2 regions of the Entomobacter blattae genome follow, and region 2 is predicted to be linked to the other one. Evidence: predicted binding sites of a transcription regulator. Region 2 holds the regulator's gene; the other holds the start of a gene.
What was found. Region 2 encodes HrcA, which represses chaperone genes, less so after heat shock. Its sites were predicted from a motif close to GTTNGCACTCNCNNNNNGNGAGTGCNAAC; they were not measured.
Positions count from the first base shown of each region.

Region 1: the regulator HrcA is predicted to act here: its motif matches at 3,214-3,242, upstream of groES (co-chaperone GroES).

Region 1 covers NZ_CP060244.1:1,491,597-1,496,288, reverse strand. The annotation lists gene JGUZn3_RS06615 (cold-shock protein) at 589-792, opposite strand; gene groL (chaperonin GroEL) at 1,061-2,695, opposite strand; gene groES (co-chaperone GroES) at 2,802-3,092, opposite strand; gene JGUZn3_RS06600 (dienelactone hydrolase family protein) at 3,538-4,203, shown strand.
Region 2 covers NZ_CP060244.1:315,535-320,226, reverse strand. The annotation lists gene JGUZn3_RS01400 (MMPL family transporter) at 1-10, shown strand, start outside; gene rdgB (RdgB/HAM1 family non-canonical purine NTP pyrophosphatase) at 313-927, opposite strand; gene rph (ribonuclease PH) at 983-1,720, opposite strand; gene hrcA (heat-inducible transcriptional repressor HrcA) at 2,065-3,153, shown strand; gene JGUZn3_RS01380 (aldo/keto reductase) at 3,310-4,275, shown strand; gene JGUZn3_RS01375 (penicillin-binding protein 1A) at 4,400-4,692, shown strand, end outside.

The DNA.
Region 1 (4,692 bases), 1.2 Mb from region 2:
GGCAAAAGCAAATCCATGGCCATCCGCTGTAAAAGCCTGACCAAAGAGATAAAAAGCATCGGCAAAAACAAGAAAATTATAATCCCCACACAGCGACATTGGCTTCATCCGCGAGGGTTTAAACGCTTGCTAAGGATAGGAATGGTGCAAGGACAGCTTTTTAGAGCTGATCTGATGTCTCGCTTTTAAGGCACGCACTTTAAAAAAATCAATGCGCCCTTTATAACCACCCTCATAGGCCACTTGGGCAAAACTCTTTGGATAAAAAAGCTTTTTAATAAGCCCTCTCACCTCGTTTAGCCGCACGGCTCAACAAAATTGGTTGCCTCCTCGCAACACGGAGAGGAAAAACCTTTATCCGTCCTGGCATTCTCAAACTCAACCTGCTTGAGTTGTTACGTTGTTGGTAGAGATATTCCAAATAAAGGGTACAATATCCAAGCCATAAAATATCATCACCTTATCCTATTATGTTTAAACCTATAATGAATGTGACGAATCTCTAAAAGTAAGCACTCGTAAAAAACCTTTATAAAAAAAGAAAACCGCCAAAAGGCGGTTTCCCTTACGCTACAACAAAAAAGATTCTTACAGAACCTTCAGGTTTGTTGCCGCTGCTTTCCCACGCTCAGTAACAACTTCATAGCTGATACGTTGATTTTCTGCCAAATCACGCAAGCCTGCAGCCTGAACGGCAGTGATATGAACAAACACATCTTTGCCGCCATCTTCTGGCATAATAAAACCGTAACCCTTAGTGGTATTGAACCATTTCACGGTGCCTGTGGCCATTACCGTGTATCCTTTTTAGTAAGCAGCCCCAAGGGGCCTAAATTAACATAACAAGCTATATATTCGCCCTGCCGAGACAAAATGAACATATACCAAACTTTACCCCCACCTTAAAGATGGAGCAGGAAAGTACACTTTCCCTCTATGTTTGTAACACCGAATAACGGTTACGAAAAGTAACAAAAGTATGTTCAGCACACAAAAAACAGTAAAAATACAAAAAGGCCCCAAATAATGGGGCCTTTTCGAAAGGGATAATAGAAAAAAACTAGAAATCCATATCACCCATGCCACCGCCAACACCGGCAGGAACAGGTTTTTTCTCTGGCTTTTCTGCAATCATCGCTTCTGTGGTAACCAAAAGACCGGCTACAGAGGCTGCATCCTGAAGAGCTGCACGCACCACTTTGGTTGGATCGATAATACCAGCCTTCACCAGATCCTTATATTCAAGCTGTTGAGCATCAAAACCAAAAGCATAGTCTTTGCTTTCCAGCACCTTGCCAGCAACAACGGCTCCATCTTCACCAGAGTTTTCAGCAATCTGGCGTAAAGGCGAAGTCAGCGCACGGCGAACAATTTCTACCCCTACGCGCTGATCATCATTGTGAACCTTCAGCTTGGACAACTCAAGAGAGGCACGAGCCAAAGCTGTACCACCCCCAGGAACAATCCCTTCTTCCACAGCCGCACGTGTGGCATGCAGGGCATCATCTACACGGTCTTTACGTTCCTTAACTTCCACCTCGGTAGACCCACCAACACGGATAACAGCAACACCACCTGCCAGTTTAGCGAGGCGTTCTTGCAGTTTTTCGCGGTCATAATCAGAGGTTGTCTCTTCAATCTGGGCCCGAATCTGGCCGCAACGGGCTTTAATGTCGTTTTTGCCGCCATTGCCTTCCACAATTGTGGTGTTCTCTTTATCGATATGAACTTTCTTAGCACGGCCGAGCATATCAAGCGTAACGTTTTCAAGCTTAATGCCAAGGTCTTCACTTACAACCTGGCCACCAGTCAGAATAGCAATATCTTCCAGCATGGCCTTACGACGATCGCCAAAACCTGGGGCCTTAACAGCGGCAATTTTCAGCCCACCACGCAGCTTGTTCACCACGAGGGTTGCCAGAGCTTCCCCATCTACATCTTCAGCAATAATCAGCAATGGCTTGCCAGACTGAACAACACTTTCCAGCAATGGAAGAACAGGCTGTAAAGAAGAAAGCTTCTTCTCGTGAATCAGGATATAAGGGCTATCCAGATCAGCGGTCATCTTCTCGGTGTTGGTAACAAAATAGGGAGAGATGTATCCACGATCAAACTGCATCCCTTCAACAACATCTAACTCGGTATGCAGGCCCTTGGCTTCCTCAACGGTGATAACACCTTCATTGCCCACTTTCTGCATGGCCTGGCTGATCATATCGCCAATTTCTTTTTCACCATTGGCAGAAATGGTTCCAACCTGAGCCGTTTCAGCAGGGGTGGTAATCTTTTTGGTGTTTTTTTTCAGCTGTTCAACAACAACACCGACTGCCTGGTCAATCCCACGCTTAAGATCCATAGGGTTCATGCCCGCAGCAACCGCTTTTGCGCCTTCACGAACGATAGCCTGTGCAAGAACTGTTGCTGTTGTTGTGCCATCACCAGCGATATCGTTTGTTTTAGAGGCCACTTCGCGCACCATTTGTGCACCCATGTTCTCAAACTTATCGGCCAGTTCAATTTCCTTGGCAACAGAGACACCGTCTTTGGTAATACGGGGAGCGCCAAAGCTTTTATCCAACACAACGTTCCGACCTTTTGGGCCGAGTGTCACTTTTACCGCATTGGCCAGAATATCGACACCACGCAGCATACGTTCACGGGCATCACTGCCAAATTTGACTTCCTTAGAGGCCATAATCTTAAAACTCCTAATAAATAGACAAAAGGGAAAATGCTCTTTTCATACCCATAGAGACCCCTCACTTCCTGAAGCAGAACAAGAAGCAGGATCAGGGAATGAATTAGCCAATAATTCCCAGAATGTCGCTTTCTTTCATGATCAGCAGGTCTTCACCGTTAATTTTCACTTCTGTGCCAGACCATTTGCCAAACAGCACGGTATCGCCCGCTTTAACATCCAACGGGGTGACTTTTCCTTCTTCGCTCCGAGCACCGGAACCTACAGCAATCACTTTACCTTCCATAGGCTTTTCTTTTGCTGTATCTGGAATAATAATGCCACCAGCTGTCTTTTCTTCACTATCGAGGCGACGAACCAGTACTCGATCATGCAAAGGACGAAACTTCGTCATAATGGATCAAACTCCACTTTTCTATGGCAGGCTCTTCATGAAGCAGCCTTGCCGGTTAATACGCGCGTCATGCCGCGTTTCTACAAACAAACTTCGCACTTAATTTTGAGGGAGAACGACTTTTAGCACTCTCCTACCTCAAGTGCTATTGTTAGGAAATAATATAGTTCCTCTTTTCTGTCAAGAAAATACTTACCAAAACCTTATCTCTTCCCAACAAAGGGGAAAGCCCCTATAACGGCTAAATAAACATTCCGAGTAGAACGCTCTTCTTCTGGAATATGTTGTACTAAACTCACCCCCCTTCATTTAATCAATGACCGAAAAACCATCATGGTGCTTTGCTCAACCCTGCTACTTCTTTTTTGCAGATTATTCTTAAAAGCATTTCTTGCTATGATGAGCAAAGCTGCCATTTCAAAACCTTTAATCTATGGAGCATTCTATGGGCCAATTTATTACACTTACCGCCGCCGACGGCCATCAACTTAAGGCGTACGAGGCAGGCGTGGGCAACCCTCACAAACTGGTTGTTCTTCAGGAAATTTTTGGGGTTAACCACCATATCCGCGCTGTATGCGATAACTTTGCCAAAGAAGGCTACCACGTTATTGCTCCGGCCATGTTTGACCGTATCAAGAAAGATGTTGAGCTGACCTACGACTCAGAAGATTTCAAGGCAGGCGTTGAAATAGTGACCAAAATCCCCGTAGAAAGCAGCTTAAAAGACATTCAGGCCGCAGCAGAAAAACTGGGGGATGGAAAGAAGGGCATTATTGGCTATTGCTGGGGCGGCTCACTCACCTGGGAGGCAGCAACGACAACCTCCATTTTTTCCGCAGCTTCAGCCTGGTATGGGGCGGGAATTCCCCATAATAAAGACAGAAAAGCCAACTGCCCCGTGCAGATGCATTTTGGGGGTAAAGACACCCATATTCCTATAGAAGGTGTAAAAGAGGTTGAAAAAGCCCATCCGGAAGAAACAGTAGAAGTTTTTATATATCCAGAGGCCGAGCACGGGTTTGGCTGTTCTGAGCGTTCCAGCTTTAATAAGGCGGCCTATACACTGGCCCAGGAAAGAACCCTGAAATTTTTTAAACAATATTTATAGGTTAAACAATGAGGGGAAGCCCCCCTTTCCCCTCAAAGCCTTGGCCCCCAAATTTGGCCCCTAAAATTACCCCCTAAACAAGAAACTACTCTGCCACGCAGGGCTTTAACCCTCGTAATCGGCTCTACAACACCACTAGAGGTGGTTCCAGGGATAAAGCCCTTACTGGCAAACTATAGCCTATCCGTTGGAGCACGAGACTTTGTTATAAGGATCATACCTCAAGGTTATAATGGCCATATCCCCAAGAAATCGTCCCCCTCTACCGTCTTCCTTACCACAAAGGCGGTTTTTTTAGGGAACTCGCTGTAACAGCCCAAGAGAAAGGACGATCCACACAAACACAAAAATATAAAAGCCATATATGCTCAGTAACAATCAACAAATCAGGCAAGCATTCTTTCTTGGTAAGGTGTTTTTAAATACCACAGCACCATCTTTGAGCAGCCAATCATGGAAAACCCATGATGCCACCACCCTATCTTGCGC
Region 2 (4,692 bases):
TGATGAATAACACCCTATCTTAAGGGAGGGGGGTATTAGGGCAGCCATAGAGCTGTATGTTTCTCTTAATAAAAGAGAGTTTTACGAGAGGGGCTAGCAGAAGGTGGCTATTCTCTCTTCTTATGAAAGGGAGGCAGCAAAATATAGCGGCTTTCTCTTAAAGAGTGCGTGTCTGTTCGTTGCCCTATCAAGTGGGAAGGTTTCTTGGAGAGAACAACCTTAAAGAACGCTCCTTAGAGGTCATTAAGGCTGAGTATTAGGCCCTTCTCGCGCGATGTTAATGCCTATTATGACAAGAGGCATGAAAGCTTGTTAGAGGAGTGGGAGACTATGTTTACGGAGTTGGGCAAAAGCAAGAAAGCGGTGGCTAAGGGCATTTTTTTCCGCTTCAGGCATTTCTGCGAATGTTTTGTCATATCCCTCTGGCTGAAAGACGGGATCGTATCCATGGCCCTTATCCCCACGGGGTGGCCACACAAAAGTGCCATTAACCTGGCCCTCAAAACTATAGGCGGGGCCTTGGGGCCAATAGAGGCATAATACGCAAGAAAACCAGGCCCGGCTCTTTTCCTTTCCTTTTAAAAGCGTGTGGATACGATGCATGGCAAAGGAAAAATCTTTGTTGGGGCCAGCCCATCGGGCTGAATAAATGCCCGGTTGTCCATCAAGTTCTGCAACACAAAAGCCAGAATCATCGGCCAAGGCCGGCAGATTTGTGGCTTGGGCTGCATGGTGGGCTTTAAGCAAAGCGTTGCCGGCAAATGTTGTTTCTGTTTCATCAGGCTCTGCTAGATTAAGGGAGCCTGCGGAAACAACGGTGATTTCATAAGGGGAGAGAAGGCTATTAAATTCTTGTAGTTTTCCCTTGTTGTGACTGGCAAGAACAAGGGTTTCTCCCCGTGTTAGGCGCTGGTACGAGCTAAGCATAGGATAAAGCCATTCTAGGAGTTAAAAAGCAGAAACGGGTACAGTGAGTGGGGTGTTAGGCTGTCTTACGGGATTTTTCTGCGTGCAAAGCTTTGTTCTGGTAGGTGAAAAGACTTTGTGTGCCTTCTTGGGCCAGTGCAAGGAGAGAGTGCATTTCTGTGCTGCTAAAGGGTTTTTCTTCGGCAGTCATCTGGATTTCGACAATTCTGTTATCCGCTGTAAGAATAAAATTGGCGTCTGTGGCAGCTGAGCTATCTTCTTGATAGTCTAAGTCGAGCAGTGGTCCGTGAGTGTCTAGCCCACAAGAAACAGCAGCAATTTGCCCTGTTATGGGATGGTGTTGTAGGGCTTTTTTCTGGAGAAGGGAATCAAAAGCCAAATGTAAAGCCACCCACGCCCCGGTGATAGAGGCGCAACGGGTACCTCCATCAGCATTAATAACATCACAATCCAGCGTTATGGTCATCTCTCCCATCAGCTTACGATTAACAACAGCCCTGAGGGAGCGGCCGATAAGGCGTTGTATTTCCTGGGTTCGGCCAGATTGCTTGCCCTTGGCCGCTTCGCGGTTGGTGCGCGTATGGGTAGATCGGGGGAGCATGCCATATTCAGCGGTAACCCACCCTAGGCCCTGATTACGCAAAAAAGGGGGCACCTTGTTTTCTACTGTAGCAGCACAAATGACTTCAGTGTTTCCCATGCGGATTAAAACAGAGCCTTCTGCATGGTGGGCAAAGCCCGGTTCAATGGAAACAGGACGGAGTGCATTGCGCGCGCGGCCAGAAAAACGCATTATAAACCCTTTATATGTTAGTGTAGAAAACCGTAATACACATAAGCCAACAAAAAAGTGAAAGCAAAGGGAAATTATAAGGGAGTGGGCCGCTTTGGCTGAAAAAAGGGTTTATTGATTGTCAATTTTATAGAGATAGGGAATATTTAAAACTGGTTGGGTAAGCTTACATTGAGTGGGATGAACTTACATTGAAGTGATATACAGAAAAAGGGTTATGCAGAGAGATTGTTATGCAAAGGGATTAAAGTAACGCCCTTTTTTATTCCGGAAAAATAACCTGTAAAGAGATGCCCATTTTATAAAGGGCAAAACACGACGTGATTGGGCAAGGTGGAGAGCATATGTCGGACAGAAAAGAGAGAGGTGGGTGGATACAAAATAAAAGCCAGTATTTATCCTCTTTGGGGCTGGATACCAGGTCTGCTGCTATTTTACGCGAAATTGTAGAAGAATATCTCGAAACGGGGGGACCGATTGGCTCTCGAACCCTTTCCGAGCGGCTTTCCGTTTCTCTTTCTCCTGCCACTATTCGTAATGTTATGGCCGAGCTGACAGAAAGTGGCTTGCTTTTTGCCCCGCATGTTTCGGCTGGGCGTTTGCCCACAGATAAAGGCCTGCGTTTGTTTGTCGATGGGTTGCTCCAATTAGGGGGGGTGAGCGAGCAAGAGCAAAAGCTGATCGCCCAGGCCCTTAACAGTAAAGGGCGTTCCTTACAAGATTTGCTTTCTGAGGCTTCAGGCATGCTTGCTGGCCTGTCTTCAGCAGCAGGGTTGGTTGTTGCTCCTAAAGGAGAGGGAACAATTAAACATATTGAGTTTATTCCCTTAAGTGCACAAAGGGCATTGGTGGTTTTGGTCAATACAGATGGGCAGGTAGAGAACCGTGTCATCGAAATTCCGGCAGGCTCTCCGCCTTCAGCCTTAGCACAGGCCAGTAACTACCTTAACTCCCGCTTTTCAGGGCTGACTTTGGCGGAGTTACGCTTGCTTGTGGGAGAAGAAATGGCAGCCAACAAGACAGAACTTGATCAATTGGCGGTGAATGTTGTGGAAAGTGGTCTGGCCACCTGGGCCGATGGGGATAAAGGGGGCACATTATTTATTAAAGGGCAAGGAAGCTTGCTGACAGATATTACCGAACTGGAAAAGCTTTCGACCATTCAGCTCTTGTTTGAGCGTTTAGAAACACAGGAAATTATGCTTCAACTTTTGGATCTGGTCGAGGAATCCGATGGGGTTAGAATATTTATCGGGGCAGAAAGTAGCTTGTTTGGGGTTTCAGGTGTGGCAACCATTGTTGCTCCTGCACGCAATAAGCAAAACCGTATCGTAGGGGCAATCGGCGTGATTGGCCCTACGCGCATCAATTATGGTCGTATTATCCCTGTTGTAGACTATACGGCCCGTCTGCTAGGGCGGTTTCTGGAATAAAGGTCGTGTTGCTTGTTGCGGTATTTCAGACAAATCCCAATATCTCTTTAATAAAGAAGAAAATATTGGGAATAAATTTTAATCACTATAAATTTTAATCAATGATTAGTGTATACCAGAATTAACGTATGACAGAATATGGATTGGAATAAGAAATTGGGTGATATCAAAAAAGAAGCTCTTCCTGATGCAACAAAAGCCGGCACTTATCGCCTACGCACCGATAGCCGTGTGAGAGAGGAGCTGGATATTGTCCGGCTAGGCTTTGGGGCTATGCGGATAACAGGCAAGGGGATATGGGGCTATCCCCCCGACATAGAGCAGGCAAAGGCAACCTTAAGGAAGACCCAAGAGCTGGGGATTAATTTTATTGATACCGCCGATAGCTATGGTCCTTTTGTGAGCGAAGAGCTCATTCGAGAAACATTATATCCCTATCCTAAAGGGCTGATTATTGCCACCAAAGGGGGGCATACCCGGCATGGCCCCAATATTTGGCGGCCTATTGGTAATACAGACTATCTTCGTCAATGCGTGCTGATGAGCCTGCGCAGGCTTAAGGTGGAGCGTATTGACTTATGGCAACTTCATCGGGTGGGAATAGATGTTCCGCCTGAGGCGCAGTTCCAGCTGATGGGGGATTTACAAGCTGAAGGGCTTATTCTTTATGGGGGGTTATCCGAAGTCTCAGTGGAGATGATCAAGCGGGCTTCCCAGTATTTTACGGTGGCGACCGTGCAAAATCGTTATAATCTCGTCAACCGTCACTCAGAAGATGTATTACAATATTGCGAGGATAACGGTATTGGTTTTATTCCCTGGGCGCCGTTGGCAGCAGGGTCTCTGGAAGGAGAGAATGGCAGGGAGTCTGTGCTGGTAGAAATGGCTAGGCGTAAAAAAGTTACACCGGGACAGTTATCTTTAGCATGGTTATTAAGGCGCTCTCCAGCCATTATTCCTATTCCTGGTACGTCTAATCCACAGCATTTAGAGAGTAATACCAGAGCTGCTGAAATAGAGTTAACAGATGAAGAATTTGTCCAGATTGATGAATATGGCAGAAATGAGTGGCACAAAACAAAAACCACAAAAATTGTTAAACCAATAAAACATTCCTATTAAATAGCGGGTTCAAGATATTTTTTATTTTTTAAAGTCTGTTTTTCTGTTAAATGGGCATAGCCAAGGAATAAATGAACAGATGCAATTTCTATATTGCTCTTAATATTAAAGCAGGTGCCCCCATATGTCTCTGCAGTTTGATAATGCAGAAAAAAAACCATTACCCGATCCTGGTCTAGAAAAAAGGCGGAGCCCGCCACTTTTAAGGCGGCCGCGTTTTCGTATGTGGCGCCGGCTGGTGGGTGGGGTACTGGGTGTTGTGCTGCTTGGCGTGATCGGCGGTGGCAGTGTTTTTATTGTGGGTTACGAAAAGCTGGTGGGAGACTTGCCAACGGTTGATGGGTTGAAGAATTATCAGCCACAGGTTATGAGCCGTATCTATGCCAGTGATGATCAGCTCATGGCCGAACTGGCCGC